2 regions of the Bradyrhizobium sp. Cp5.3 genome follow, and region 2 is predicted to be linked to the other one. Evidence: riboswitches for the same ligand, from Rfam matches in the RefSeq annotation. Region 2 holds a riboswitch; the other holds the start of a gene.
The links. Region 2 has a riboswitch for glycine ahead of gcvT (glycine cleavage system aminomethyltransferase GcvT). Riboswitches for the same ligand answer to the same signal wherever they lie in the genome.
Positions count from the first base shown of each region.

Region 1: another riboswitch for glycine. It lies ahead of K289_RS0138360 (D-amino acid dehydrogenase); the one in region 2 lies ahead of gcvT (glycine cleavage system aminomethyltransferase GcvT).

Region 1 is NZ_AUFA01000068.1:4,637-16,457, forward strand. It holds gene ehuB (ectoine/hydroxyectoine ABC transporter substrate-binding protein EhuB) at 1-145, shown strand, start outside; gene K289_RS0138310 (amino acid ABC transporter permease) at 430-1,077, shown strand; gene ehuD (ectoine/hydroxyectoine ABC transporter permease subunit EhuD) at 1,077-1,739, shown strand; gene K289_RS0138320 (amino acid ABC transporter ATP-binding protein) at 1,756-2,517, shown strand; gene K289_RS46785 (GntR family transcriptional regulator) at 2,948-3,718, opposite strand; gene K289_RS0138335 (succinylglutamate desuccinylase/aspartoacylase family protein) at 4,077-5,090, opposite strand; gene K289_RS0138340 (Xaa-Pro peptidase family protein) at 5,207-6,508, opposite strand; gene K289_RS0138345 (hypothetical protein) at 6,674-7,474, shown strand; gene K289_RS0138350 (transporter substrate-binding domain-containing protein) at 7,624-8,505, shown strand; gene K289_RS0138355 (PLP-dependent aspartate aminotransferase family protein) at 8,653-9,828, shown strand; glycine riboswitch at 9,888-9,987, shown strand; gene K289_RS0138360 (D-amino acid dehydrogenase) at 10,125-11,384, shown strand.
Region 2 is NZ_AUFA01000010.1:198,101-209,921, reverse strand. It holds gene K289_RS0116815 (DUF2798 domain-containing protein) at 1-34, shown strand, start outside; gene K289_RS0116805 (hypothetical protein) at 1,052-1,291, shown strand; gene recA (recombinase RecA) at 1,838-2,926, shown strand; gene gcvP (aminomethyl-transferring glycine dehydrogenase) at 3,062-5,929, opposite strand; gene gcvH (glycine cleavage system protein GcvH) at 5,948-6,316, opposite strand; gene gcvT (glycine cleavage system aminomethyltransferase GcvT) at 6,326-7,474, opposite strand; glycine riboswitch at 7,618-7,708, opposite strand; gene alaS (alanine--tRNA ligase) at 7,932-10,610, shown strand; gene K289_RS0116770 (cyclic nucleotide-gated ion channel) at 10,617-11,821, shown strand, end outside.

The sequences.
Region 1 (11,821 bases), on a different contig from region 2:
GCGCGACCGATACAACCAAAGTTTTGCAAATCTGAGGTCTACCGGAACGATTAAGCAGATCATGGCCAAGTACGACTTCACCGACACGGAGTTGGTCCCTGCTGGACTCACGGCTAAGGACCTATGCGGTGACAATTATCGGTAGAGATAGCTCCGTTCATCCCATCGGCTTCGCGACCCGAGCCTTGGTGCGACCAGCAAATTCTCTACCAAATATCCGTGCTGCAGCTCATCGGTTGGCATAGCTCGGATATGCGCGACGACTGGCCTTATACGGGAGAGCCTGCAACCGCCGGCGAGACGCGCCAGCATTCGGCCCTCACATTGTGAGTTGCTGAGCGCGACTAAAGACAGCGCTCGCTTCAAGCAAATGGGCTACGCAACGAATATAAGTGTCCGAGATCGAACACGTGAACGGGAGCCGGACTAATGAGCTTTTTCGCAATACTTCGATCAATCTACGAGGGCTTTGGCATAACTGCGGCAGTCGCCACCCTCGGGCTCTTATTTGCCATACCATTCGCGGTGATTGCGGGCGTCCTGCAGCATTTTGCGACCGGACCATTGCGCTGGATGGTAACCGCTGTAATTGAGTTTTGGCGAAGCTCATCCGTCATCGTCCTTCTCTATGCCTTTTACTACACGCTGCCTGCTTTCGGGATCTTTCTTTCGGGTATCACTGTCGGAGCCATGGTGCTCGGGTTCAACATTGGCGGATATGGTAGCCAGTCGGTACGCGCCGCGCTCCAGTCGCTCAATAAGGGCCAGCGAGAAGCCGGTCTGGCCCTTGGACTAAGTCGCTTTGACGTACTTCGCTTGATCGAACTGCCTCAGGCGATTACCGCGATGTTTCCGACCTTCATCAATCAGGCCATCCAGCTCATCAAGGGCACCACTCTGGTCTCCCTTATTGCGCTGACCGACATGACATTCCGGGCGAAGCAGATTTCCGAGCTTGGGTATAATCCCGTCGGTATCTACTCAGCCTTGGCTCTTTCGTACCTGATCCTTTGCTATCCGGTCACCATCTTCGGTCGCCAAGTCGAACGGCGATTTGCCACTCGAAAGGCCCGCTAATGAATTTCAATTTTTCTTTCGCGATCGAGATCATCCCCCGCGTGCTTGAAGGGATCGGCAATACGGTGATGATCGCGGTCATCAGTTTCATTGGAGCAGCTGCTCTTGGGCTGTTCTGGGAACTGCTTCGACGATCTCACACCACTGTCCGGCCGGTGATCCAATTCGTCATTGACGCGATTCGATCCACGCCCGCACTTGTACAGATATATTTTCTCTTCTTTGTGCTCCCCTATTACGGTGTGACGCTCCCGGCCCTCCTCGTCGGCTCGTTCGGACTGAGCTTCTACTATTCTGGATATATGTCTGAAGTGTTCAAGGCAGGAATCGATGCTGTCCCTGCCGGGCAAAGCGAAGCGGCTCAGAGCCTTGGGCTCAGCTGGGCTGACATGATCAGGTTCGTTATTCTCCCCCAAATGCTGCGGAACGTCGCTGCGCCGCTCGGCGCCTATTCGATTTCGATTTTGAAATCGACACCGCTGCTGGCTGTCATTTCCGTGCCGGAATTGCTCGGAAGCGCCTTAGACGTTGCATCCGATACATATCGCTACGCCGAACCCATGTTCGACGTTGGCGTCCTTTTCCTAGCGATGTCCCTGGTTGCGGTGGCCGGCATTACTCAGCTCGAGCGCCGACTCGGACTGACAGCTCCCTCTCACTAAAGTCCTGGAGAAACAGATGGCTCTTCAAACGAACTCCTGTTCGGGCAATGCTGCGGTAACGATGGAGCAGCTTTGCAAGTGGTATGGATCGTTCCAGGTCCTTCACAATGTGGATTTGTCCGTTGCCGTTGGAGAGCGGATCGTCGTTTGCGGCCCATCCGGATCCGGAAAGTCGACACTCGTCCGATGCATCAACCAACTAGAGACACACGAAAAGGGCCGCCTGATCGTGAACGGTGTCGAGCTGTATAAGGGAATGAAGGGCTTGGCCGAGCTGCGACGCGATGTTGGGATGGTGTTTCAGCAATTCAACCTTTTTCCACACCTGACGGTCCTGGATAACTGCACACTGGCACTTGTTCGAGCACGAAAGCTGGCCAGAGACCAGGCCGAGGAAATTGCGATGGAGAACCTCAAGAAAGTCCGCATTCCTGAGCAGGCTCATAAGTTCCCGACGCAGCTCTCGGGCGGCCAGCAGCAGCGTGTAGCCATCGCGCGAGCATTGTGCATGAAGCCCAAGCTTATGCTGTTTGATGAGCCTACATCGGCGCTGGATCCAGAGATGATCAAAGAGGTCCTCGATGTTATGACCGAGCTCGCGAGGGACGGTATGACAATGATCTGTGTGACCCACGAAATGGGGTTCGCGCGTGAGGTTGCCGACCGGATTATCTTTATGGACGCAGGCAGAATCATCGAGCAAGCGGCGCCCTCTAAGTTCTTCAAGAACCCCGAACATCCCCGGGCGCAGCAATTCCTCGGTCAGATGCTGCACTAAACCTCAAGCTTGCTTGTTAGAACGCAAGCTTCGTCGTGGCGAGGCTCAGGCGCAAATTGTGGGACCGGCAGTCGCAGTGCATGACCCGGCTCGTCGAGCAGATTGAGTTGTCGAGCTCGAGCGCCGAAGCAGTAGCGGGCGATGACAAGATCGACGCGGCTCGGGCCATGCCTTTCGCGAGCGCGCTATCGGCAGTCCCCTGAAGGCTTTTACAGACCATCTGCTGCGCAAACGCGTGGCTAACCCCGCGGTCAACCACTGATCCTCGCTGGTGGAGACATTTCGATCCAGACCAGCTTGCAAGGTCACGGGGATCGCCGCTCTATAGTCGACCGCCGATCAACTGCCGTCAAAATGGCACTTTGCTCGTTCGGGATGCGGGCTCAGTCGGATACCGGACGTCCGCGACTTTCGTCGAATGCTGACGTTGTCAGGCGCGATGCTTTGAAGAACCGACGCTAGAAGCGCCTGGGCGCGAGGCGCGTACATTGCGCGCCGGGAAGCTGACAGAACACGAAAGACGGTCGAATGGAGCTTGGAGGACACCATAGATCGAGATGTCCTCAGTGTCCGTGCTGAACTTGTAAAAGCGTCGAAGGATTGGGTATCCAGTCGGAATACCAAATACGTCTTCGACCTGGCCAGTGGCCGGAGCGGCGTCAATGATGAGATCTGTATTTGTCACAAGGATATTGTGACGGCCTAGCGCTTCAGTGACCAACCGCTCGGCAAACTCATCGACGATCTCATCGGCGACGTCTGCCGACAGATATGTCGAGTCGTATAGGAATGGCATATCATCGATAAATATGGTCTTGCGGACGCATAGCATTGCTTCCCTCGGAGGACTGAAGGTAAGCATAACGGGATCTGCAATCTTCTCTCGGGTAATCGAAAGTAATTGCATTGTGGTCCCCTCAAAAGAGGGCGCCGTCATATCCAGCTTGCGCAGAATCCTAGTCTGCTTTTTGACGTAGGTACCTTTTCCGGCAACTGAGACAATCATGCCGGCAGCTTGAAGATCGCGAAGAGCCCGTTTGATCGTAATGAGGCTGACTCCGAATTCCTCCCCGAGCATCGCGGTGGAGGGAATCGGAGCATCCGGCTGATATGTTCCATTGGAAATGCGCTTGAGAATTTCCTCACGCACTGTGACGTGGAGCGATGAGGTTGGGCGCAGACGAGAGGGTGCTACCGACATTTCGATTCAATCTCGCTCTGGCCAAAGGCCCTGTGTATTCCGATTGGCGCCAAGGGACATTCGCCCTGAAGACCTCGATTGCACATCCAGGCGCCCTGACGCGAACGGGCATATCTCGAGTCATGGCATACCTAGTATGCTTATCATCACCTGTCAACTTTCGTGCCTCAAACCGCGCCATAGTGGCCGAAGATAGGGCAGGTTCTCAGGTCTCCGCTCATTCGAGATGAGGCGAACCGGCTTGCCTCGCCTTGCACACGACAGGAGCGAAGGGGCGCCGCACGGTCTTTAGACCGCGACTGCAACGTCCCTCATTGTCCCGCGTCGTCTCGAAATCGGGCGCGGTTGCCTTCGACTATCAAGCCGCCTCCCCCATCACCGACATTAGGCCGAAGAGAGCATCGCCAGTGTGAGTTAAGGTTGGAAAGCGGCGGTAAGCAACCAAACCTGAGACCGAGAATTTTAATTCGACCGGCTCGGCAACGGCGCTGCTCAGCGGATAGACACGGCCGGCCGGCTGGTTCGCCTTCACCTCATCGCCAGGCTTGACGAATGGCTCGAACAGGCCATCGCAAGGTGCGTAGATGGAGTTGTGCGGGCTTTGATACTTGAGGATCACGGAAGAGCCTGCCTCGATCGCGCCCGCGGCTGTAACGATTCCATAATCGTGCAGAACCCTCTTCAGACCGTGCTCTGCGATCCTCAGACCGCGTTCTGAGAGAGTGGCCCCAAAGCCCAGCTCCGTTGTGAGGGCGGGAATTCCGTGTTGCTCAGCGGCGGCGTAGAGGGTTGATCCGGCGCCTGCCCCTGCCCCATCCGTGATTGCTCCATACGGCGCACCAAAGCTTTTCAGAAGTCGCAAGATCGCGGCAGCCTCCGAGTCATTTCGACCGGGCCTTGCGAGGGCGACTGGCAAATAGTCGAGCGAGCGGCCTCCCGAATGAAGATCGATGACGAGATCTGCCAAAGGAAACAGTTCTGACGTCACATAATGGGCGATCATTGCGGTTGGCCCACCATCCGCATCGCCCGGAAACGCACGGTTCAGGTTTCCCTCATCCAGCGGCGAATTCCGGCGGCCGGCGCTAACGGCCGGCCAATTTAGAGCAGGAAGGATGATGACCCGACCGCGCAGGTTTGCACAGGATGACAATTCCCGGGCGAGGTTACGCAATGCAATTTGCCCCTCGTACTCGTCGCCGTGCGTTCCCGCCGTCAAGAGTGCCGTTGGTCCGTTGCCGCCGTTGAAACAGAGTATGGGAACCGGTATCCAGCCGTAAGCGGATGTGTCCGATGAATAGGGGACGCGAGCATAGTCGGCCTGCATTCCGATGGCCGAGAAATCGATCTTACTCCAGACGCGGCTTTTCATTACGTATCCTGATTAATAGATGATCAAATTACGTCGGTCATCGCGCCTGAGAAGGCCATCGGCAACAATGTTTTGTTTTGCTGCACGAATGCCTTCCGAACCCGGCCTGGACACTTTCACAGATCGACGATGGGTAACCGTTCAGGTGCGATGTCGCTGAGAAATTCAGGGCCGGTTTTTGTAACTCGGATGACTTCTTCGGTCTGGTATACGCCCCCGGCCATCTCCAGCTTGGGCTCGAGATGTAAGACCATGTCTTCCAGAATGATCTCGTTCGATCCGGCCATCAGTGATGGCGGCTCAGTCAAGGCAATACCTGAGCCGTGGCCGACACGGCCCGCCGCTGTCAGGCGAGACAGGTTGCGTTCTGACCAGAGCTCCTCAAAGAGGTGATAGACCTTTTCGCCTGTCATGCCTGGCCTTATTTTTTCCGCTAATCGGAGCGTCACGCTTCTTACGAACCCATAGAGGTCTTCCTGCCCAGGCGTTGCTTTACCGACCTTGGCGACCCGATCCAGATCACTGATCTGATCAGCACGGCGGGCGCCCATGTCGACCCAGATGAAATTGTCACGAGCCAGACGGAAATCATAGTTCGGTTGCGCGTAGCTCTTTCCTGCTGGATCGAAGCGGACGGGAAGCCAGTCGACGCTATCGGCTCCCAATCCAATCATTCGCTGCTTAAGCAGCTGGCCGAACTCGTATTCATTCATGCCGATGCGCAGATCGGCGAGGCCAGCGAAGAAGCTCTCCGTTGCAATACGGCAAACCTCGCGCTTGGTATCCAGTTCGTGCCGGCTCTTGATGAGACGCTGCCGCCAGATCAAGTCGGCCTGGTCCGAAAGGCGGAAGTTGCGCGGCGCGGCCCTAAAGTAGTCGATAAGTGCGATTGACCCACGCCCAAACATGTCGAGCCCATAGTCAAATCCAACGGCAGCGCCGGCTGGTAGATCACTCAGAAACTCGCCTGCCGCGGATACGGCAACGTCCGTATAACCATGATAGTACACGGGCTGAACATGGCGGTTCGGCCACGCCTGCGCGTTGCGCTCCTCCGAGCTGTTGATGATGATCGCGATCCCGGCGCGGTCACGTCGCGCTATCGCCAATAATGGCCTGGTGTCCGAGGTCCAGAACAGCGTCCTGAATCCGGAGTAATATTCGAAATTCTGGCGCGACGTCAGAACCATGGCATCGATGCCTGCGTCTGCCATGTTGGCGCGTAAACGCTCAATGCGCTCTCCGAGCTCCGCTTCATCTGGCCATAGGGGAGGCATCGCCATGTTTTTCTCCATCGCCCAATTGCATTTCCGTGAGGCAGACTTCGCCGCATTGAATGGCAGGGCGCCGCAGGTTTCGGCGAGATGCCGGAAATGCCACCGCCCGGCCGCCGCGAAGATCCCCTTCACATACCTCATATACCTACCATGTCAATCACTATTGACATACCAGATATACCCGATAGTATCAGATTTACGGTGGTCGCTGACTACCCGAGGAACTGAGCCCCAAGTTTGGGAGCGCGCCTTCAGCGGGCGACATCCGTAAGCTGCGGTCGCATTAAGCTGCCCGAGAGGATTCAAATGGTTGGGACCAAGGACGCGGGTGCCAGGAAGTGGTCAAAAGCCCCCTATGAAGTCGATGGAGGCATCGGCACAAAAGCGCACATTGGCATGATCGTGATGGATAACGATCAGACCCTGTCACATGAAGCGCGAGCCATGCTCACCCTTCCCGGCGTAGCCTTATATGAGAGTCGAATCTCGACGCCCGGCAATACTGCAACGTCGCTTTCGGTCGACCTGTTGAAGGATGCGTTCTCCGGACTTGACGAAGCGCTGGCGCAGATCAACTCCAGGCGGACTTCGGACGTTGTTGCCCTGGGCTGCACCTCGGCAGCTATGATCATCGGCCCGCAAGAGCTGCAGCGCAGGGTGCAAGCCGTTCATCCCAAGGCTCATGTCGTCGATCCGTTTTCGGGAATCGTGGGCGCTTTGCGGAGTCTCAATGCAAAACGCATCGGTTATGTCTCGCCCTATCCGCGAGACGTTGCGGAAAAAATGATTTCCGCAATTGAAGCCGAGGGCTTCTCGGTACCTGCTGCGGCCGAATTCTATAAAGACGGCGGCGTGGTCCGGTTCGATTCACCTTTCATTTCGCCAGAAAGCATCAAGAGCTCGGTGCGTGATCTGGCCGCCGAAGATGGGGTCGACACCATCATCGTCTCGTGTACCCAAATGCGCGCCGCGGCGGTCATCGAGCCGCTGGAAGCCGAAACCGGCAAGAACATCGTTACGTCCAATCAAGCCCTTTGCTGGCAAGCCCTTCGGCTTGCCGGTTGCAACGAAAGCGTTAAGGGCTGGGGTAAGTTGTTTACGCTCTGACGTAAGTCACTCTGGGGCAAGGCCGCCCACTGCAGGCGTTCCGGAACAGAAGTCGGGACGCGAGAGATGATAGCGCACTATCGTTTGAAGAACCCAAAAATGACCAGCCTGAAAAGGACGGCACCACAGCTCAACCGAGGGGAATTATCATGAAGCTCGCGACCATGACCCGTAACGTTGCACTTCTGGCAGCTTCGGTGCTTTCCGTGGCTGTCCTGGGCCCGCCGGCTCTTTCGCAGACCTTGAAAGAAAAAGTTGCATCCGAAGGCAAGCTCACGATTGGCGTCTACAACGCTTGGCCAGATGGCTTCGTCAAGGAGGGAGAAATCGCCGGCACCCAGCCGGAGATTTTACGCGAGGTTGCGAAATCGCTTGGACTCAAAACGATTGAGTTCCAGGCCATGGATTTTGGCGCGCTGATTCCGAGTTTGATGGCGAAGCGAATCGATGTCATTGCCGGCGGCATGTACGTAACGCCCAATCGATGCAAGCAGGTTGCCTTCTCAAACCCGGTCGGCGGGCCCCGCGGCAACGCCATTCTGGTGAAAGCTGGCAATCCGCTGAGCATTCACAGCTACCAGGATATGGCCGAGAACTCGAAGATCCGGGTCGGCAATTTGCGCGGCGCCGCGTCGCTGGAATACATGGCGGCGGCTGGCGTGCCTAAGGAGCGAATTCAGTTGTTCCCGGACCACCCGACTGGATTGGCAGCACTCCTCGCCGGACGGGTCGACATGCTCATCAATGCTTCAGGGGCGATTGTCGGCAGCTTGAGGGATCCTAACGTCAAGGGATTGGAGCGTGCAGAACCGTTCAAGGAAGTCGTGGATGGCAAGGAGATGATCCACTATTCGTCCTTCGCATTTCGACCTGAAGACAAAGAATTCCGTGACTTGATCGATCAAAGCCTCGCCGAGAAAAATCGTGAGGGCGTTGTCGCTAAAACCATCATGAGCTACGGTTTTCCCGAGCGTGATGCAACGCCCACCGGCGTTACGGCGAAAGAGCTTTGCGGAAGTGATTACCGCTAAACGACACTAGCAGTCTCACTTTATTGTCGCCCGTCATTAGTCCGCATATCGCCGTCGGGTTCTCTCCGGCTGACCATCCATCACGGCCGGAAAACATCCTGATCGCTCGCGGCAGCAAAGCAGAAGCGTAGAATCCTTAAGGTCGCCATGAACACCAGCTCAAACAACAACGACACGCTGTGCGTTGTACCACCAGCCGCTTCGCTCGAGGGGTTCGCCAGCCTCACGGTTCCTGTTTATCGAGCCTCAACAATTGTTTTCCCAAACGCCGCTGCCTATCGCTCACGCGCAGCGCGGTCGCCGGACGGCTATACCTATGGATTGGCTGGAACTCCCACAACACGGACTCTGGAAAGTCAGCTAGCTGAAATTCATTCGGCCGCCCGTTCGATCATCGTGCCTTCGGGGCAAGCGGCGATAACCACCGTCATGCTCGCGCTGTTGAAGCGCGGCGACCATGTGTTGATCACTGATAACGTCTATCCTCCGGTCAAGCTATTCGCACGGACTATTCTTCATTCCTTCGGCGTAGACGTTGAGTACTTTGATCCGACACGTCTTGCTGACCTGGAAGCCAAGATTCGCCCCGGCGCAACGAAGCTTGTTTGGGTCGAGTCGCCGGGCTCAACGACAATGGAAATCTGCGATATCCCCGCCATCGCAGCCAGGTGCAGAAAATCTGGTGCCCTTCTGGGATGCGACAATACCTGGGCGACCGGGTTGCTCTGCAAACCTCTGAGCCTGGGCATAGATATCGTTGCCGAAGCTATCACCAAATACGCAGGCGGCCACTCCGACATCCTTCTCGGCGCGATCATTCTTGATGACCTGGATCTCTACGCGCGGTTTCGGGCCGCTTTGGGAGCTCTTGGCGTAGGCACATCCCCCGATGATTGCTCGCACGCATTGCGCGGCATCCAGACGATGGCCCTTCGAATAAGGCACTCCGGCGCCTTGAGCGAGCAATTCGCAGAACGGTTGGAAGCTTCAGGTTTCAAGGTCTTGCATCCATGCCTTCCGTCGTTCTCTGGCCACGCTTTATGGCGGCGTGATTTCGCGGGTTGCTCCGGTGTTTTCAGCCTCCTGCTGGAGGGCGTGGATACCGGTAAGGTCGACTGCGCTCTAGACCAGCTGAGAACGTTCGCCATAGGTGCTTCTTGGGGAGGGACGCGAAGCATTGTCGCACCCATGGTCGTTGCAGGCGAGCGGCATGCAATGCCCGCGAGCGAAGACGTAAGCTATATCCGAATCAGCATCGGCCTCGAGAGCGCCGAAGATCTTTGGCGCGACATTGAGAGAATGTCGGATGTTCTGCTTGGCTGACGCCACATCTTTGAACCAAGAAAGCCAAGCTTGACGGCTTGGTGTATCGCGAGGCAATTTCAGGATTAGCGGGAGAGACCGTTTCTGCTTCAGGACAGGAACGGCGCCGACGGAGCAACCACCCCGGAAACTCTCAGGCAAAAGTACCGCTTTTCCGTACTTGAACTCTGAAAAGCAGGACGGCAGTTCTGCGCCGATGGTGAAAGTCGCGGCCCAAATGACTGGGCGGCGATGAAGCTCTCAGGCCAATGACAGAGGGGGTGCTAATCACCTGCATGAGGCGGGACGGAGCACCTATGAGCACTTCCAATACGTCACGTGTCGCCATCATCGGCGCAGGAATTACTGGCATCACGACCGCCTACAACCTCGCCAGGCGCGGCTGCCAGGTGACGGTCTTCGACCGTCAGCCCTACGCCGCAATGGAAACTTCCTTCGCCAATGGCGGTCAGCTGTCGGCCTCAAATGCCGAGGTCTGGAACAGCTGGGCCACGGTCCTTAAGGGCATCAAATGGATCTTCACGCCAGGAGCCCCGCTTCTCGTCAATCCCAAGCCGTCCTGGCACAAGCTATCATGGATGGCCGAGTTCGTTGCCTCGATCCCCAAGTACGAGGAGAACACGCTCACAACCGCGCGTCTTGCAATCGAGGCCCGAGCCCATCTGATGCGCATGGCGCAAGAGGAAGACATCGCGTTCGATTGCCAGAAACGCGGGATCCTTCATTTTTATCACAGTAAGGCGGAATTCGAGGCGGCTCGCAGGGTCTCGGCTTTGCTTGCCAAGGGCGGCCTTGAGCGCCGCGCCGTTACGCCGGAGGAAATCCGTGCGATCGAGCCTTCCTTGAAGGGCGATTTCTACGGAGGCTTTTACACGCCATCGGACTTCACGGGTGACATCCACAAATTCACCGTCGGGCTTGCCCGTGCCTGCGAGCGACGAGGTGTGACGATGCGCTGGTCAAGTGAGGTCCAGTCGGTTGGGCGTGGCACCGGTGAGGCGATCGGTGTGAATTGGAAGCCAACGGAGGGAGCCCTGCAGGCCAGCACGCTGCGAGAAGATTTCGACCGGATCGTGGTCTGCGGAGGGGTGATGTCCCGCCCGATCGCGGCCAGTCTCGGCGATCGCATCAATGTCTATCCGGTGAAAGGCTACTCGATCACTGTCGACCTTTCTGAAGAGTCAGACCAAGCGGCTGCACCGTGTACGAGTTTACTCGACGACCGGGCCAAGATCGTGACCAGCCGGCTTGGGCCGAACCGCTTTCGCGTGGCGGGAACGGCCGAATTCAACGGCTACAACAAAGACATTCGAACGGCGCGGATCGAGCCCCTCGTTCAATGGTGCCGAAAGCACTTCCCCGGCATGAGCACGCGCCAAGCCGTCCCTTGGGCAGGTCTACGACCGATGATGCCCGATATGCTGCCGCGGGTCATGCGGGGTCGAGATCCGCGCGTCTTCTACAACACAGGGCATGGTCATCTCGGTTGGACCTTGTCAGCTGCCACGGCCGATGCCGTCGCAGCTCTCGTTATGGCAAGGCAGAACGCCGGCTGACGAGGGAAAAATCAATTCCCTTGGGCCCCTCTCGCCTTCAGTAGCGCCGCGCACGCGACACTGGATGAACATGATGAGAATCCCGCTGGGTCGGGATTCTACACCAGGGGTAAGTTGCAGAGGGGCTACAGCCGCGAAAAGATGAGCTCGCAACGATCAAGAAGGAAGCGGAGGCCGAACTTGGGGGCTGGAGCAAGAGCCCGCGCATGCATCGGAACGTCACCCCAGACCAGATATTGGCGAGCGACGGGGTCTTCCCGACCTCCGTGTTCGTGAAGGGCTTCGCTTCGTCCGAGACGAGAGACCCCTCCTCCCGCGCGGCAACGAGCATTCTAAGAACCAGCGCGCCAGCCATCGTCAACTAGTGCGTCCTTCGTGAAGAATGCAGATCCGCCTGAAAGATAGAAAGAATTTGTCTCGATAAGGTATTCGATTTT
Region 2 (11,821 bases):
CCGGTCGTTCTCGTTGCGGCTGACGCGGGAGTAAGGGGAGCCGGTGTTTTGGCCACAGTGGGACGAAAAAAGCCCCGCCAGGGGAGAGCCAGGCGGGGCAAAGGTTATTGGAGGCTGAGGTGCTGGGCTGCAACACCATAGCCACTCGACCCTAGCTGGCTCAGCTTACGGCAGCCTGACAGGCCGACGTGCGAATCAGGATGTGGCCGCTGCATCACCGCCAGCGGACCGCAAACAGAAAACCCCGCTCGGGGTGGAGCGGGGTTGACTGGGTATGGAGTGCCCGGTGTTGGTCCACCGTGCGGGACCAGGCTAGAAGACTCGGCTTACAGGCGCCTTACAACTACGGCGAAGCCGCGCGCGTGCCGCATACCGCCTCGCGCCCGTCCCAATTTGGACACCCGATTGCACAACTAGGGACACACAAGTCGGTGACATTCCGATCGTTCGGCAAAGCCATGGGGGAAACGTGGCGTGCCGACAACGGGGTGGCATCATGGATAACGTAGAGCGGTCTTTCGCCGCCGCGACGGCGGCTGGCTTTGTGGTGCTGGTTCTCGGCATCATTCTGTTGGCACTGATGTAGGACCAGCAAGTGCGGCTTGGGGCGCGATGGCGACATCATCGGCAAGCGAGGCGTGGCGAGGCTCGCCCGATCGAAGACATTCCGGTGGCTGGACGGACGAATCAAAGAGGCGACCAACTGAGGCGCGCTTGGCTCGATAAACTTGCCGGCTAGTCGTCCCAGAAATGGCCGCACTTGCTGCATTCGAACAGACGCACCGTCTTGCCTGTCGCTACATCCATGAGTGAACTCTTGAGACGAGCGGCACTGGCGCAGGTCGGGCATCGTTGCCTTCGGTCCTGCGTAGCTTGGGCTGGCAATTGCTGCCGCTCCTTGTCGTCCACACTCATCGCCTCTGTTGAGGACTTAAGTGCATAAGCGCGCTTTCGTTCCGCGATGAAGGTGACAATAACCTTAAGTTGCTAAAATGTTGATCACGTTCTCTAGGCGAGTGTTTGAGGCATCGGCTTTCTGGATGGAGACCCCATGACCGGTCTCGATTCGCCGCAGCCAGAGCCACCTGCCAGGTCGTCAGGCTGCGGGCTGATTGTCGCGGTGGTGCTCTTCATCGCTTTTGGCCTGATCTGCCTTCTCGTGACCTATCTGGCGCACTCGATCGCCCAAAGTTCAGACGGCGATGTGCTCATGGCGATCGCGGTGGGCTGCTGGACGGCTTGGCTGGTCTTCCTGGGCCTGATCCTGCGCGCTCTGCGGAAGAGGGGCTAGGCCGTCACCCTACTTTGCATGGGGTTGTTTTCCGCATTTTGCGAGAGGGCGAGGAGGCCGCCAACTGAAGCCGCCTCATTCGAGGCGGGTCCACTGAATTGAATCAGGACACCAATAAAAACGCCGCCTGCTTAAATGAACGCAGGCGGCGGCTTTCCAGCCCCGAGAGGGAATGCAAAATCCCGGTAAGAATGGGTCTGCATGGACCGTGCCAAGGTTCATTGCCCCGCCAAGGACGCGGCGCCGACCGTCGCGATGACCGGAATCATCGCTGTCACAGCCCGGAATCCGGCGATTCGCTCGGCCTAGTCGATCTACCTAAAGCTTAGTCCATTCGGGCGAGGAACGCCTTGCGGCACATCGCGAACAAATTGGGACACGGCCAAATTCACTTTGGGACACTGAGGGTTAAAGAGGGACAGTACCCAAGTGCGCAAAAGAACATATTGCGAACCTGGAACAAATGGGGTACGTTGCTCCCATCGCCGACCTGCTTCGCCAATCGTTTGTCCATCTCGCGAATCCCCGCCATAAGGAGCACGACCAATGTCCGCTACTGCCCTGCGTATCGTCGAAGGATCTTCCATGGACAAGAGTAAAGCCCTGGCCGCCGCGCTGTCCCAGATCGAGCGCCAGTTCGGCAAGGGCTCGGTGATGAGGCTCGGCAAGAGCGACCGTTCGATGGACATCGAGGCGGTGTCCTCCGGCTCGCTCGGGCTCGATATCGCGCTCGGCATCGGCGGCCTGCCCAAGGGGCGGATCGTCGAGATCTACGGGCCGGAATCCTCGGGCAAGACGACGCTGGCGCTGCATACGGTCGCGGAAGCGCAGAAGAAGGGCGGCATCTGCGCCTTCATCGACGCCGAGCACGCGCTCGACCCGGTCTATGCCCGCAAGCTCGGCGTCAACATCGACGAGCTCCTGATCTCCCAGCCCGACACCGGCGAGCAGGCGCTGGAAATCTGCGACACGCTGGTGCGTTCGGGCGCGGTGGACGTGCTGGTGGTCGATTCGGTTGCGGCGCTGGTGCCGAAGGCCGAGCTCGAAGGCGAGATGGGGGACGCGCTGCCGGGTCTCCAGGCCCGTCTGATGAGCCAGGCGCTGCGCAAGCTGACGGCTTCCATCAACAAGTCCAACACCATGGTGATCTTCATCAACCAGATCCGCATGAAGATCGGCGTGATGTACGGTTCGCCGGAAACCACGACCGGCGGCAACGCGCTGAAATTCTACGCCTCCGTCCGCCTCGACATCCGCCGCATCGGCGCGATCAAGGAGCGTGACGAGGTCGTCGGCAACACCACGCGCGTGAAGGTGGTGAAGAACAAGCTGGCGCCGCCCTTCAAGCAGGTCGAATTCGACATCATGTACGGCGAGGGCGTCTCCAAGATGGGCGAGATCCTCGACCTCGGCGTCAAGGCCGGCATCGTCGAGAAATCCGGCGCTTGGTTCTCCTATGACAGCCAGCGCCTCGGCCAGGGCCGCGAGAACGCGAAAGCGTTCCTGAAGGCCAATCCCGACATCACCGCGAAGATCGAGACCTCGATCCGGCAGAACTCGGGTCTGATCGCCGAGCAGATCTTGGCCGGCGCCCCGGAGCGTGATGCCGACGGCGAGGAGCCGACGGAGGAGTAAGCTTCAACAGGTAGAGTTTTCGCGAGGAGCGGGCGCTGAGGACGTTGAGTTGCCGACGTCTTCGGCGCCCGTTTCGTTTTGGTCGGATCGTGCCGGTGATGGGTCTCGCTTCGCTCAACCCATTCTGCGAATCCCTTACTCCGCCGCCTGCGCGTAGTCGCTCACCGGCGGGCACGAGCACACGAGGTTGCGGTCGCCATAGACGTTGTCGACGCGTCCGACCGGGGACCAGTATTTGTCGGTGCGCGAGGTGCTGGCCGGGAAGCAGCCTTCCGCGCGGGTGTAGGCGCGGGCCCAGTTGTCGTCGGCGATGTCGTGCACGGTGTGCGGCGCGTTGCGCAAGGGCGAGGCCTCGATCTTGAAGCGGCCGGCCTCGACCTCGGCGATCTCCTTGCGGATTGCGATCATCGCGTCGCAGAAGCGGTCCAGCTCCGCCTTCGATTCCGACTCGGTCGGTTCGATCATCAAGGTGCCCGGCACGGGGAAGCTCATGGTCGGGGCGTGGAAGCCATAGTCGATCAGGCGTTTTGCGATGTCGTCGACGGTGACGCCGCTCGTCGTCTTGAGCGGCCGCGGGTCGACGATGCATTCATGAGCGACACGTCCCCGGGCGTTCTTGTAGAGCACCGGGAAGTGCGGCTCGAGCTTTGCTGCGACGTAGTTGGCGTTGAGGATCGCGATCTCGGTCGCGCGCATCAGACCTTCGCCGCCCATCATCAGGATGTAGATGTAGGAGATGGTCAGGATCGACGCCGAGCCGAACGGCGCGGCCGAGACCGGGCCGACCGGCGCGTCGGCATGGGTCGCTGGATGGCCGGGCAGGAACGGGGCGAGATGTGCTCTCACGCCGATCGGGCCCATGCCCGGGCCGCCGCCGCCATGCGGGATGCAGAAAGTCTTGTGCAAATTGAGATGGCTGACATCGGCGCCGTAGTCGCCGGGCCTGGACAGGCCGACCTGCGCGTTCAGGTTGGCGCCGTCGAGATAGACCTGGCCGCCATGGCCGTGGACGATGTCGCAGATCTCGCGGATGTGCTCCTCGAACACGCCATGCGTCGAGGGGTAGGTGATCATCACTGCGGCGAGGTCGTTCGAATGCACTTGCGCCTTGGCGCGGAGATCATTGACGTCGACGTCGCCGTTCTTCTCGCAGGCAACCACCACCACGTCCATGCCGACCATCGCGGCGGAGGCCGGGTTGGTGCCGTGGGCGGAGGAGGGGATCAGGCAGACCTTGCGGTGGCTTTCACCTCGCGAGGCATGATAGCCGCGGATCGCGAGCAGGCCGGCATATTCTCCTTGCGCGCCCGAATTCGGCTGCAGCGAGATCGCGTCATAGCCGGTGATGTCGCACAGCCATTTTTCCAGCCGCGCGAACAGCGCGTGATAGCCCTTGGCCTGCTCGCGCGGCGCGAAGGGATGCAAGGACCCGAACTCCGGCCAGGTCAGCGGCATCATCTCGGTGGTCGCATTCAGCTTCATGGTGCAGGATCCCAGCGGGATCATCGCGCGGTCGAGCGCGAGGTCGCGATCGCTGAGCTTGCGCATGTAGCGCAGCATCTCGGTTTCCGAGCGATGCGCGTGGAACACCGGATGGGTGAGGAAGCCGGTCGCGCGCTTCAAGGCATCCGGCAGCGCTTCGCGCGTCGCCGCGTCGACCTCGGCATAGAACAAGTTGCCGCCGAAGGCGCGCCAGACCGCCTCAACGGTCGCAGGCGTCGTGGTCTCGTCCAGCGCGATGCGCAGGCCTGCGCCGCCGAGGCCGAGATTGATCTTCTCGGCGACGGCGCGCGCGACGATCGCCTCGCGCTGCGCGCCGGCATCCACCGTCACCGTGTCAAAAAAGTTTTCCGACTGCGGCGCGAAGCCGAGCTTGCGCAGGCCGGCGGCCAGCACGGCGGTGCGGCGATGCACGGTGCGCGCGATCTGCGTCAAGCCTTCGGGGCCGTGATAAACCGCATACATCGACGCGATCACGGCGAGCAGCACCTGCGCGGTGCAGATGTTGGAGGTCGCCTTCTCGCGGCGGATATGCTGCTCGCGGGTCTGCAGCGCGAGGCGATAGGCGGGCGCGCCGCGGGAGTCGACGGAGAGGCCGACGATGCGGCCGGGCAGCGAGCGCTTCAGCGCATCGCGCACCGCCATGTAAGCGGCGTGCGGTCCACCATAGCCCATCGGCACGCCAAAGCGCTGCGCCGAGCCGATCGCGATGTCGGCCCCTAACTCGCCGGGCGAGGCGAGAAGCGTCAGCGTCAGCAGATCGGCGGCAACGATCGCGAGTGCGCCTTTCGCGCGCAGTGTCGCAATCGCGGGCCGCAGATCGCGCACCGCACCCGAAGAGCCCGGATATTGCAGCAGCGCGCCGAGCACGTCCGCCTTGTCGAGATCAGCGAGGGGATCGCCGACGATCAGATTCCAGCCCAGGGGCTCTGCGCGGGTGCGCATCACTGCGAGGGTCTGCGGATGCACGTCCCAGTCGACGAAGAAGGCTTTCGCCTTCACCTGCGAGTGCCGCTCGGCGAGCGCCATCGCCTCGGCCGCGGCGGTTGCTTCATCCAGCAGCGAGGCATTGGCGACATCGAGCCCGGTGAGGTCGCAGATCATGGTCTGGAAATTGAACAGCGCCTCCAGCCGGCCCTGGCTGATCTCGGGCTGGTACGGCGTGTAGGCGGTGTACCAGGCCGGGTTCTCCAAAATGTTGCGCTGGATCACCGCGGGCAGGATCGTGCCGGAATAGCCCTGGCCGATCAGCGAGGTGAAGACCTGGTTTTGGGCTGCGAGCTCGCCCATATGCGCGATCGCTTCGGTCTCGCTCAAGGGCTTGCCGAGATCGAGCGGGCTGGCCTGCCGGATCGAGGCGGGCAGCGTCTCCGCAATCAATGCGTCGACGCTTTTAGCTCCGACGGCATCCAGCATCGCGGCGACATCGCGCGCCGAGGGGCCGATATGGCGACGGACGAAGGTGGCGGCGGTCTCGCCGCTGGATTTGCGGTGCGCGGTCATCGCTTGCTCCATCGCTCTCTAAGCCGTGTGCGCCTTGTAGGCGGCTTCATCCATGAGTCCGCCGAGCTCGCTCTTGTCGGCGATCTTGATCTTGAAGAACCAGGCCTTGCCTTGCGCATCCGAATTGACCAGCGCCGGTTCGCTCGCGAGACCTTCGTTCACCTCGAGCACCTCGCCGGAGATCGGCGCGTAGACGTCGGAGGCGGCCTTCACCGACTCGACCACCGCGGCAGCTTCCGTCTTCTTGAGCGCGCGGCCGACCTTGGGCAGTTCGACGAACACGACATCGCCGAGCTGCTGCTGCGCGTAGTCGGTGATGCCGACGGTGGCGACATCGCCGTCGATGGCCAGCCACTCATGGTCGGAGGTGTACAGCGTCGTGGTCATTCTCGATCCTCAGCGTTTGTAGGTATTTTTCACGAAAGGCATGGCGGCGACTTGCAGGGCCAAGCGCTGGCCGCGCACCTCGGCAAACAGTTGTGTGCCGAGCGCGCTCTGCGCGGTGGGCACGTAACCCATCGCAACCGGCGCATTCAGGCTCGGGCCAAAACCGCCCGATGTGACCTTTCCGATCGGCTCGCTCGACGTCGCATCGGCAAACAGCGGCGCGCCCTCGCGCACCGGCGCGCGCCCCTCGGCGCGCAGGCCGACGCGGCGGCGGCTTGCGCCCTGGTCGAAATGCGAAAGGATCTTCGCCGCGCCCGGAAAACCGCCGGCACGCGCGCCGCCGGTGCGGCGGCTCTTCTGCACCGACCATTCCAGCGCCGCCTCGACCGGCGTGGTGGTGGTGTCGATGTCGTGGCCGTAGAGGCAGAGACCTGCCTCGAGCCGCAGGCTGTCGCGCGCTCCGAGCCCGATCGGCAGCACGTCGGAATTGTCGAGCAGCGCCTTGGCCAGCCGCTCGGCATCGCCTGCGGGAACCGAGATCTCGAACCCGTCCTCGCCGGTATAGCCCGAGCGCGACACGAAGCAGTCGATGCCGTCGACCTTGCGTTGGCCCGCATCCATGAATTTCATGGCCGGCGCCTCTGCACAAAGTTTCGCCAGCACCGCTTCCGCCTTCGGGCCCTGCAGCGCGATCAGAGCGCGGTCGGTGAGCGATTCGATGTTGCAGTCGTCGGACAAATGCGCGCGCAGATGCGCTTCGTCCTCGGCCTTGCAGGCGGCGTTGACGACCAGGAACAGGTGATCGCCGAAATTGGCGACCATCAGATCGTCCAGGATGCCGCCGTCCGCATTGGTGAACTGGGCATAGCGCTGCCGTCCCGGTGCGAGCGCCACGATGTCCTGCGGCACCAAGCGCTCCAGCGCCTTTGCCGCATCCTCGACCTTGCCGGACTTCGGCCACAGCGCGATCTGGCCCATATGGGACACGTCGAACAGGCCGGCCGATGACCGGGTGTGAAGGTGTTCCTTCAGGACGCCCGCGGGGTACTGCACGGGCATTTCATAGCCCGCGAACGGCACCATCTTGCCGCCGAGGGACAGGTGCAGGGCGTAGAGGGGGGTGCGTCTGAGGGAGTTTTGGTCGTCGCGTGCAAGCATCACAGGGGCCCTCGCGGTTCCCGGGGAGGATTCCCCGTCGAAACCAGTCGAAGCCCCATCTGTCGCTGTGCCTGAGAGTATTATCCCGTCGGCGGGTGCCACCCGGGCCTCAAGCCCGTCGGCGCCTCTTTCCAGATGCTGTCAAAGCCACGCGGTCCTTTTGCCTGAGAGTTTCCGGGGCGGTTGCTCCTTCGGCGCCGGCTACCAAAAGCCGGTCTCTCCCGACGTGGCCGTACGATACAGGTAGGTACAGAACACAGCCGGGCCAAGCCTGTCAACGCGGCCAAAACGGCTATCAACGGTCGATTGCGCGCCTGCGGCAACCCTCTGATCTGTCTGCACAGTTTCTGGACAGCGAAGCTGGCCTTGTCTAAAAGCGCATTGGCCCGCAGATATCAGCCTAAATCACAGGTTTGGATGGCGTGAAGCGGGTCCAAGCACACCCGATTGGATGAACATGAGCGGCGTCAACGAGATCAGGTCGACCTTTCTGAACTTCTTTGCCAAGAACGGCCACGAGATCGTGCCGTCCTCGCCATTGGTGCCGCGCAACGACCCGACGTTGATGTTCACCAATGCCGGCATGGTGCAGTTCAAGAACGTCTTCACCGGCATGGAGAAGCGGCCCTACCAGCGCGCCACCACCTCGCAGAAATGCGTGCGCGCGGGTGGCAAGCACAACGACCTCGACAATGTTGGCTACACCGCGCGCCATCTCACCTTCTTCGAGATGCTCGGCAATTTCTCTTTCGGCGACTACTTCAAGGAGCGCGCGATCGAGCTCGCCTGGAATCTGATCACCAAGGATTTCGGGCTGAAGAAGGACAAGCTGCTCGTCACCGTCTATCACACCGACGACGAGGCCGCCGGCTTGTGGAAGAAGATCGCGGGCTTCTCCGACGACCGCATCATCCGCATCCCGACCTCGGACAATTTCTGGGCGATGGGCGATACCGGCCCGTGCGGTCCGTGCTCGGAGATCTTCATCGATCGCGGCGAGCACATCTGGGGCGGACCTCCGGGCAGCCCGGAAGAGGACGGCGACCGCTTCCTCGAATTCTGGAATCTCGTGTTCATGCAGTACGAGCAGGTGACGAAGGAGGAGCGCGTGCCGCTGCCGCGTCCCTCGATCGACACCGGCATGGGCCTGGAGCGCATGGCCTGCATCCTGCAGGGCGTCGACAGCGTGTTCGAGACCGATTTGTTCCGTCAGTTGATCGATGCGACCGCATCCGCGCTGGGCAGCGGGCCGAATGAGCAGACCGTCGCCTCGTTCCGGGTCATCGCCGATCATCTGCGCTCCTCGGCCTTCCTCGTCTCCGACGGCGTGCTGCCCTCGAACGAGGGCCGCGGCTATGTGCTGCGCCGGATCATGCGCCGCGCGATGCGCCATGCGCAGCTTCTGGGCGCGAAAGAACCGCTGATGCATCGCCTCGTCTGGGCGCTGGTGCGTGAGATGGGCCAGGCCTATCCGGAGCTGGTGCGCGCGGAGAAGCTGATCGAGGAAACGCTGCGGCTGGAAGAGACCCGTTTCCGCAAGACGCTGGTGCGCGGCCTTGCGATCCTCGACGAGAAGAGCTCGGGCTTGAAGAAGGGCGACATGTTCGACGGCGACGTCGCCTTCACGCTCTATGATACCTACGGCTTCCCGCTCGACCTGACGCAGGACGCGCTGAAGTCGCGCGGCATCAGCGTCGACCAGTCCGCTTTCACCGACGCGATGGAGCGTCAGCGCGAGAAGGCGCGCGCGTCATGGGCGGGCTCGGGCGAGGCCGCCAGCGAAGCGATCTGGTTCCCGCTGCGCGAGCGGCTAGGGGCCACCGAATTCCTCGGTTACGAGACCGAGAGCGCCGAAGGCGTCGTTGCGGCGCTGGTGAAGGACGGCAAGGAAACCGACAGCCTCAAGGCTGGCGAGACCGGCTCGATCGTTCTGAACCAGACGCCGTTCTATGCGGAATCCGGCGGTCAGGTCGGTGATACCGGCGTAATGGTCGGCGAGGGCGGGATCAAATTCCGCGTCACCGAGACGCAGAAGAAGGTCGGCGATCTCTTCGTTCATACCGGCACGGTGGAGCAGGGCACGCTGAAGGCCGGCACGGCGCTGCAGCTCGACGTCGATCATACGCGCCGGTCGTCGATCCGCGCCAATCACTCGGCGACGCATCTGCTCCACGAGGCGCTGCGCCAGGTGCTCGGCGACCACATCGCCCAGCGCGGCTCGCTGGTCGCGCCCGACCGGCTGCGCTTCGACTTCGTGCATCCGAAGCCGATCACGGCCGAGGAGCTCGCCCGTGTCGAGGACATCGCCAACGATGTGGTGCTGGAGAATGACGAGGTCACGACCCGCATCATGGGCGTTGACGAGGCCCGCGAGGCCGGCGCCCGCGCGCTGTTCGGCGAGAAATATGGCGATGAGGTCCGCGTCGTCTCGATGGGCAAGACCGCGCGCGAGCACGGTGCCAACGCGCTCGGCTGGTCGGTCGAGCTCTGCGGCGGCACCCATGTCAAGCGCACCGGCGACATCGGCCTGATCACGCTGACGGGCGAGAGCGCGGTTGCTTCCGGCGTCCGCCGCATCGAGGCGCTGACCGGACGTTTCGCACGCAAGCATGCCAATGACACCATGGCGCTGGCGAAGACCGCGGCGGCCGAGCTGCGTACCTCGATCGAGGATGTCCCGGCGCGCATCACCGCGCTGATGGACGAGCGCAAGAAGCTGGAGCGCGAGCTGTCCGACGCGCGCAAGAAGCTCGCGATGGGCGGCGGCGCGTCCGCCGCCAACGGCGCGGCGGCAGGCGTGCGTGAGGTCGGCGACGTCAAGCTGATGGCGCGCGCAGTCGAGGGCATCGAGATGAAGGATCTCAAGAGCCTCGCCGATGACGGCAAGAAGCAGATCGGCTCCGGCGTGGTCGCCATCGTCGGCGTCACCGAGGACGGCAAGGCCGGCGTCGTGGTCGGCGTCACGCCCGATCTCACCTCGCGCTTCAACGCCGTCAATCTGGTTCGCGTTGCTTCCGAAGCGCTCGGCGGCAAGGGCGGCGGCGGCCGGCCCGACATGGCGCAGGCCGGCGGTCCCGACGGCGCCAACGCTGCCGCGGCGCTGTCGGCGATCGAAAAAGCGATGACAGGCGCGTAAATCGCCATGCGCCTCGTTCCACGAGGACGTGGGCTTCGCGATCCCAATTTGAGGGATCGCCTCTACGAATTGCTCGAGCACGATCCGCTGGCTTATTCCGTCGGCTCGCGCTTCATCCAGCTCATCATCGGCGTGATCGTGCTCGACGTGGTGGCGATGACGCTCGCCTCGGTGCCGGAGCTGGACGCGCAGTTCGGCGCGCTGTTCTCGGCGATCAAGATCCTGGCCGTGATCGTGTTCGCGCTGGAATATGTCGCGCGGCTGTGGACGGTGGCGGGCCACACGCAGCGCGGGGCCTCGCCGCTCGCGGACCGACTCGGCTATGTCTTCTCCGCGCTCGGCATCATCGACCTCATGGCGTTCCTCCCCGCCGCGATCGTGCTGGCGACAGGCCGGCACGCGACGCTCGCCGCGCTCGGCGTGCTGCCGTTCTTCAAGCTGGTGCGCTATTCGCCGGCGATGCGCTCGCTGCTCGCTGCCATTCACGCCGAGCGGCGGGCGCTGATCGGTTGCGTCGTCATCCTGGTCGGCGTGGTGCTCACCTTCGCCTCGCTGCTCTACGCCATCGAGCGTGAGGTACAGCCGGATAAGCTCGGCACCATTCCGCAGGCGATGTGGTGGGCGATCGTGACGCTCGGCACCGTCGGCTATGGCGACGTCGTGCCGGTGACGGCGCTCGGCAAATTCGTTTCCGTCTTCGCCATCATCAGCGGCTTCGCCATGATCGCGCTGCCAGTCGCGATCATCTCCACCGCCTTTGCCGAGGAGGTGAAGCGGCGCGATTTCGTCGTCACCTGGGGCATGCTGGCGCGGGTGCCTCTGTTCTCGAACCTCTCGGCATTGGAGATCGCCGACATCATGCGGCTCTTGCGGGCACGCACCATCGAGCAGGGCGAGATCCTGGTTCGCCGTGGCGATGCTGCCTCGTCGATGTATTTCATCACGGCCGGCGAGGTCGAGATTTCACTGCCGAGCCAGCGTGTGCGGCTTGCCGACGGCACTTTCTTCGGCGAGATCGCACTGCTGCACAAAACCAAACGCAGCGGCACGGTGACCGCCACGCGCAAGACCCGCCTTCTGGTGCTCGACGCCCAACATTTTCATGCCCTGATCGAACGCATGCCGACGCTCGCCGCGCATGTGCACAACACGGCCAAGGCGCGGCTCGAAGAGACGGGCGACCTCGCGGCGACCGAGCTCGCGCAGGCTGA